2 regions of the Psychrobacillus sp. FSL K6-1415 genome follow, and region 1 is predicted to be linked to the other one. Evidence: a T-box and tRNA genes for the amino acid it is inferred to sense, from the RefSeq annotation. Region 1 holds a T-box; the other holds one or more tRNA genes.
What was found. A T-box is a leader RNA that pairs with one kind of tRNA and senses whether it is charged. The one in region 1 lies ahead of ileS (isoleucine--tRNA ligase), so its partner is inferred to be a tRNA-Ile.

Region 1 (3,387 bases):
GCAAGCAGTACATTAATCGGATAGATCAGCTTAAAGCGGAAGTTTGGATAGACGGAAAACCTGTATTAGGGAACATTTCTGAGCATCCTGCATTTAAAGGAATTATAAAAAGTCAGGCTAGATTGTACGATCTTCAGCATGACAAAGACTTAAAAGATGTTCTAACTTATTTATCTCCAACTACAAAAAAATGGGTAGGAATGTCATATTTGCAGCCCAAGACAAAAGAGGATTTAGTGGCAAGACGAGAAATGGTGCAGAAATGGGCTAAATCGAACAATGGACTCATGGGAAGAAGTCCGGATTATATGAACACAGTATTAATGGCATTAGCCTCATCAGTTCATTTATTGCAGGACCAAAAGAATTGTTTTCCAAATAATCTACAATCATTTTACGAATATGCAAGAGAAAATGACATCTCTATGACTCATACGTTTATAGAACCACAAGTAAATCGCACACAATTTTATGTGGAACGTTCAGATGAACCTATAGCCGCAAAAATAGTAGGCAAGAACAAAGATGGAATCGTTATAAAAGGTGCACGACTACTTGCGACACAAGGTGGAATAACGGATGAACTATTAGTTATTGCAGCAGGAGGGAAAGCAGAAGAAGGTAATAGCTTTGCATTTTCAATACCTTGTAATACAAAAGGGTTAAGATTCATCGGTAGGGAATCATTTGTTGGAGGAGATTCCAATTTTAACTATCCATTAAGTTCGAAGTACGAAGAAATAGATAGTATTGTAGTATTTGACGATGTTTTAGTTCCCTGGGAGCGTGTATTTTATTATGACAATTTATTTATATCAACTAATTTTATGAAGTCGAGCTCGTTCTTGCCCTTTACGCTTCATCAAGTAGCATCTAGGCAGATTGTGAAAACTGAATTCATATTGGGAATTGTCCAATCTATTATTGAAACAATTAATATTGAAGAATATCAACATGTGCAAGAGAAAGCAACTGAAATAATTATTGCCTTGGAAACGATGAAAGCGTTGGTGTTAAAATCAGAAGCAGAGGCCAAAGTAGACAAAGGCGGATGGATGCAACCAGACAGCACCACATTACAAATTGCTATGAATGTATTTCCACGCATATATCCGCGTTTTAGCGAAATAATTCAGCTCTTAGGTGCCAGTGGATTAATGTCCATCCCAACCGAAAGCGCATTTCAATCACCTATTAGAAATGAGTTAAATCACTACTTACAATCTTGGGAAGACATTGGAAAGGATCGTGTCAAACTTTTCCGATTAGCATGGGATTTAACTATGAGTGCATTTGGCACACGGCAAACACTATATGAACGTTTTTTCTTTGGTGATCCTGTTCGATTGGCAAGTCAGTTATACTTTTCCTATGATACGGAAGAATATGTACAACGAGTGAAAGATATTTTGGAAGAATAAATAATTGACACTATCTTCTAATTTTGCTATATTACTATTCAATAAAAGCATATAAATTCGTTGAAGAGAAAGAGTAATGTATCGATTTGTTCCCCAGAGAGCTGACAACTTGGTGAAAGTCAGTGTGCAGGTTATACATGAATATCCTCTCTGAGAAGAAGAGCTGAAGATTTTAGTAAGCTTATCCGGGTGTCTACCGTTAAAAAGAACACGTATGATTTGTACGTTGCTAAGTGCTATTGGATCGGATCAATAGAATTAGGGTGGTATCGCGGTTAACCCCGTCCCTTTACTCGGGACGGGGTTTTTTGTATGCCTTTTATACAATGTATAGGAGGAATAGTGATGAATACGCAAGATGAAAAAGAAAGTAAAGTACAAAGGGAACAAAGAATTCGAGAGTATTGGCAAAACAATAGAACTTTTGAAAAGTCTGTACAAAACCGGAAAGAGAACACTCCATTTGTATTTTATGAGGGACCACCAACAGCAAATGGCCTACCGCATGTCGGCCACGCATTAGGAAGAACGATTAAAGATGTTGTAGCTCGCTATAAAACAATGCAAGGGTTTAGAGTAGAGCGAAAAGCAGGATGGGACACACATGGTTTACCAGTTGAACTTGGAGTAGAGAAGCAGCTAGGAATATCAGGGAAGCAAGATATTGAAAATTACGGTGTTGAGGATTTTGTTAAGAAGTGCAAGGAAAGTGTATTCACATACGAAAAAATTTGGCGTTCTTTTACCGAAGAACTTGGTTATTGGGTAGACATGGATAACCCATATTTAACATTAAGTAACGAGTATATGGAAAGTGTTTGGAATATTTTAAGTAAGGTTCATCACGATAAACTGCTTTATAAAGGACATCGAGTATCACCTTATTGTCCTAGCTGCCAAACATCTTTGAGTTCACATGAAGTGGCACAGGGGTATAAAGATGTAAAGGATCTCTCTGCTACGGTTAAGTTTAAACTCGTAAATGCTGATGAGTACTTTCTTGGTTGGACTACAACACCTTGGACCCTACCAGCAAACGTAGCGCTTGCTATGAATCCTAATCTAGTCTATGTGCGGGCTAAGGTAGAAAGTGAAATATATATACTTGCAAAATCATTAGTTCCTGCTGTGTTAGGAGAAAAAGCTATTGTCCTAAGTGAACATTCAGGAGTCGAATTTGAAGGTGTTCCTTATCTTCCGCCATTCCATTATATAGATATAACAAAAGGGCATATTGTTGTGTTAGCGGATTACGTAACAGAAACGAGTGGTACAGGAATAGTGCATATTGCCCCTGCATATGGTGAGGATGATTATCTAACAGTACAACAAAACGGACTTACTTTCGTAAATGTCGTGGATCAACGAGGGTGTTATACAGAAGTGGTCACAGATTTAGCTGGCCAATTTGTGAAGGACAGTGACGTTGAGATCATTAAGTTATTAGCGAATAACGGCTTATTATTTCATAAGGAGAAATACGAACATAGCTATCCTCATTGTTGGCGTTGTGATTCACCTCTACTTTATTATGCAACGGACAGTTGGTTCATTAAGATGTCAGCATTAAAGGAACAGCTAGTTGAAAATAATGAGTCGGTAAATTGGTATCCTGACCATATTAAAAAAGGGCGTTTTGGGAATTTCTTAGAAAATGTGGTGGATTGGAATATCAGCCGAAATCGTTACTGGGGAACCCCTTTAAACATTTGGATTTGTTCAACCTGTGAATATGAAGTAGCTCCGACTAGTATTACATCTTTAGCAAAACTCGCATCTAAGCCATTGCCTGAAAACTTAGAGTTGCATAAGCCATATATAGATGCCATTCTCTGTACTTGTCCAAAATGTAGTGGGGAAATGTTGCGTACGCCTGAAGTAATCGATGTATGGTTTGATAGCGGATCGATGCCTTTTGCACAGCACCATTATCCATTTGGTGATAATAAACAATTTAACGATCAGT
Region 2 (3,387 bases), 1.3 Mb from region 1:
TTATAGTGAATAATGTATGCGGGTGTGGCGGAACTGGCAGACGCACTAGACTTAGGATCTAGCGCCGCAAGGCGTGGGGGTTCGACTCCCTTCACCCGCACCATTTAATTTAATAACCGAGCGGAAGTAGTTCAGTGGTAGAACACCACCTTGCCAAGGTGGGGGTCGCGAGTTCGAACCTCGTCTTCCGCTCCAAAGATTCACTAAAGTGCCGGGGTGGCGGAACTGGCAGACGCACAGGACTTAAAATCCTGCGGTAGGTGACTACCGTACCGGTTCGATTCCGGTCCTCGGCACCACTTTTATGAAAAACATATGCGCTCGTAGCTCAATTGGATAGAGCACTTGACTACGAATCAAGAGGTTGCAGGTTCGAGTCCTGCCGAGCGCACCATATTTGACGGGAAGTAGCTCAGCTTGGTAGAGCACTTGGTTTGGGACCAAGGGGTCGCAGGTTCGAATCCTGTCTTCCCGACCAGTTATTATTTTCGGGGCCTTAGCTCAGCTGGGAGAGCGCCTGCCTTGCACGCAGGAGGTCAGCGGTTCGATCCCGCTAGGCTCCACCATTTAAAAAAAGTTTGAAATCTTGGCGGTGTAGCTCAGTTGGCTAGAGCACTCGGTTCATACCCGAAAGGTCGTGGGTTCGACTCCCTCTGCCGCCATCTTAAGGACCTTTAGCTCAGTTGGTTAGAGCAGACGGCTCATAACCGTCCGGTCGCAGGTTCGAGTCCTGCAAGGTCCACCATCAATATCTTGGAGGAATACCCAAGTCTGGCTGAAGGGATCGGTCTTGAAAACCGACAGGCGGGTCATACCGCGCGGGGGTTCGAATCCCTCTTCCTCCTCCATTTTAATCTAATTGATGCAGGTGTAAGCCGAAGAATGTGTCTCACTATTTTTAAGCAATGTACCATCGATTTTGTAAATATATTAACGTCGCGGGGTGGAGCAGTGGTAGCTCGTCGGGCTCATAACCCGAAGGTCGCAGGTTCAAATCCTGTCCCCGCAACCAAATGGTCCCGTGGTGTAGCGGTTAACATGCCTGCCTGTCACGCAGGAGATCGCCGGTTCGATCCCGGTCGGGACCGCCATTTATATATGAATGTTAATACATATCAATTGGAAATTTGGCTTGAATAATTAGCTTAATTTAAAATTGAAGAGGCTCAGTAGCTCAGTCGGTAGAGCAAAGGACTGAAAATCCTTGTGTCGGCGGTTCGATTCCGTCCTGAGCCACCATTTAATGCGGGTGTAGTTTAGTGGTAAAACCTCAGCCTTCCAAGCTGATGATGAGAGTTCGATTCTCTTCACCCGCTCCAAAATAATGGGCCTATAGCTCAGCTGGTTAGAGCGCACGCCTGATAAGCGTGAGGTCGATGGTTCGAGTCCATTTAGGCCCACCATTATTCCGAAGTAGCTCAGTGGTAGAGCAATCGACTGTTAATCGATCGGTCGTAGGTTCGAGTCCTACCTTCGGAGCCATATATGGGGAAGTACTCAAGTGGCTGAAGAGGCGCCCCTGCTAAGGGTGTAGGTCGGGCAACCGGCGCGAGGGTTCAAATCCCTCCTTCTCCGCCATATATTGGCCCCTTGGTCAAGCGGTTAAGACACCGCCCTTTCACGGCGGTAACACGGGTTCGAATCCCGTAGGGGTCATACTCAAAAAAAGGTAACCAATCATTGGTTACCTTTTTTTATTTTATTCCTTTCTCTTTTTCTATGTCGATGTATGGAACGGTCAGTCAATAGAATGCATACAACATAATGACCAGTGATAACGCATAAATAATGAACCCTAGGTTATATATAGAGTGAATTTAAAATATGATATCATTGCTATTGAAGGGAGAGGTTATAGTTGTTTCAAAAATTTAGTAAAGTTATGCTCATACTTGTACTAGCGTTAGGCTTCACAAGCTTAGGTCACATGCAAGCAGACGCAGCTACAAACAAAGTTATGTGGGGAAAAACAGAGTTAAAACAAGGGCAAATAGGTAAAGTAACAATTCTTGCAGACACGAATTTAGTTAAAGTTGGCTCCAATGGATCACTTAATAAAGTACGCACACTAAAAAAAGGTGATGAATATAGAGTCTATACGTATAAGGGAACAAATGGTGGCTTATATGGAGTAGGGGCAAGTAGTTTCATACAAAAAGGTTCTAAAGTGAAATATGAAACTCCATCTAAAAGTAAGCTAGCTTTGCTTAATAAAGAAGTAATAGGTGGGCTAACACCAAAAGCAGGGATGAAGCTTGTTTATTCTCCTAGCTTTACTGAAAATACACAAAATGAATTTACTGTTAGTGATTCCTATAATTCTGAATACGATATGACGGAAGCTTTTTTAAAGAAGAAAGGTGATATCCTAAATAATTTTACTTATATTGAACGTAAAGATCGTTTAATATTTGGGGTAAGTCATACAGATTGGGCCATACTTGATCTCGCTTTTCCATTGATTGAAGGAAAAACAACGAGAGAATATTATCTAACAGAGGACAACAATCAAGCTTTTTATAATGTATTTGTGGAAAGTACTACTAGTACGGTTAAAGTAAAAGCCGGAACATTCCAAAACGTGGTAGTTGTTCGTACAAACTATGGCTACACGTTCTATATCGCACCCGGAATCGGAATTATCAAGCTTGTCGATAAAAAAGGTGTACTTAAAGCAGAGTTATTATCATATAAATAAGAAAAAAACCAGAGTGCTAGCTTTTTAATAGCATTCTGGTTTTTTAAAATATTATACATAATAGCCAATCAATAGACCTAAGCCTAAAAGGAATACAAAAATCGTATTCGTAAGTGCGGTGTCTTTCATAGCAGGCGCAACCTGAACTGGATTTTCTGTTTGTTTAAATAGTTTTATCGCATGTATAGGTTTTTTCATACTTAACAAAACCAATAAACTCCATGGAGTGATTATTTGCAAAACAACTAAAGCAATAATCCAAAGATAAGACAAAATAAAATAAGAAGCTAAAATAGTAATGGCGTTCTTCCTACCAACTAATATAGCCATCGTTTTTCGTCCACCTATGGTGTCTTCGACTAAATCGCGAATATTATTAGAAAGCATTATTGCAGCAACTAACAGGGCACTTGGTACAGATAACCAAACAGCAAATAGTGGTACTGAACCAACTTGAATATATACTGCAATTAAAACAATGAGCATTCCCATGAACAATCCACTGAATAACTCTCCAAATGGAGTACTAGAAATAGGGTAAGGTCCACCAGTATAGAAGTATCCAACGGCCATAGAAATTGCACCAACTACTAATAATAGCCAAGAGCTTTCATAACAAATATAAATTCCTAAAATAGCTGCTATTAAATATAGTAATAGAGCTAGTTGCATAACGGTTTTGGGTTTTA

Region 2: it has a tRNA-Ile gene. The T-box ahead of ileS (isoleucine--tRNA ligase) is inferred to sense a tRNA for this amino acid. The anticodon was not compared.

The regions. Positions count from the first base shown of each region.
Region 1 is NZ_JBBOOQ010000001.1:1,582,565-1,585,951, forward strand. It holds gene hpaB (4-hydroxyphenylacetate 3-monooxygenase, oxygenase component) at 1-1,421, shown strand, start outside; T-box leader at 1,473-1,713, shown strand; gene ileS (isoleucine--tRNA ligase) at 1,767-3,387, shown strand, end outside.
Region 2 is NZ_JBBOOQ010000001.1:2,889,510-2,892,896, reverse strand. It holds tRNA gene MKY60_RS13785 (tRNA-Leu) at 19-103, shown strand; tRNA gene MKY60_RS13780 (tRNA-Gly) at 121-195, shown strand; tRNA gene MKY60_RS13775 (tRNA-Leu) at 211-299, shown strand; tRNA gene MKY60_RS13770 (tRNA-Arg) at 318-394, shown strand; tRNA gene MKY60_RS13765 (tRNA-Pro) at 402-478, shown strand; tRNA gene MKY60_RS13760 (tRNA-Ala) at 491-566, shown strand; tRNA gene MKY60_RS13755 (tRNA-Met) at 589-662, shown strand; tRNA gene MKY60_RS13750 (tRNA-Ile) at 669-745, shown strand; tRNA gene MKY60_RS13745 (tRNA-Ser) at 756-848, shown strand; tRNA gene MKY60_RS13740 (tRNA-Met) at 938-1,012, shown strand; tRNA gene MKY60_RS13735 (tRNA-Asp) at 1,016-1,091, shown strand; tRNA gene MKY60_RS13730 (tRNA-Phe) at 1,164-1,239, shown strand; tRNA gene MKY60_RS13725 (tRNA-Gly) at 1,246-1,319, shown strand; tRNA gene MKY60_RS13720 (tRNA-Ile) at 1,327-1,403, shown strand; tRNA gene MKY60_RS13715 (tRNA-Asn) at 1,408-1,482, shown strand; tRNA gene MKY60_RS13710 (tRNA-Ser) at 1,488-1,578, shown strand; tRNA gene MKY60_RS13705 (tRNA-Glu) at 1,585-1,656, shown strand; gene MKY60_RS13700 (hypothetical protein) at 1,859-2,698, shown strand; gene MKY60_RS13695 (1,4-dihydroxy-2-naphthoate polyprenyltransferase) at 2,750-3,387, opposite strand, start outside.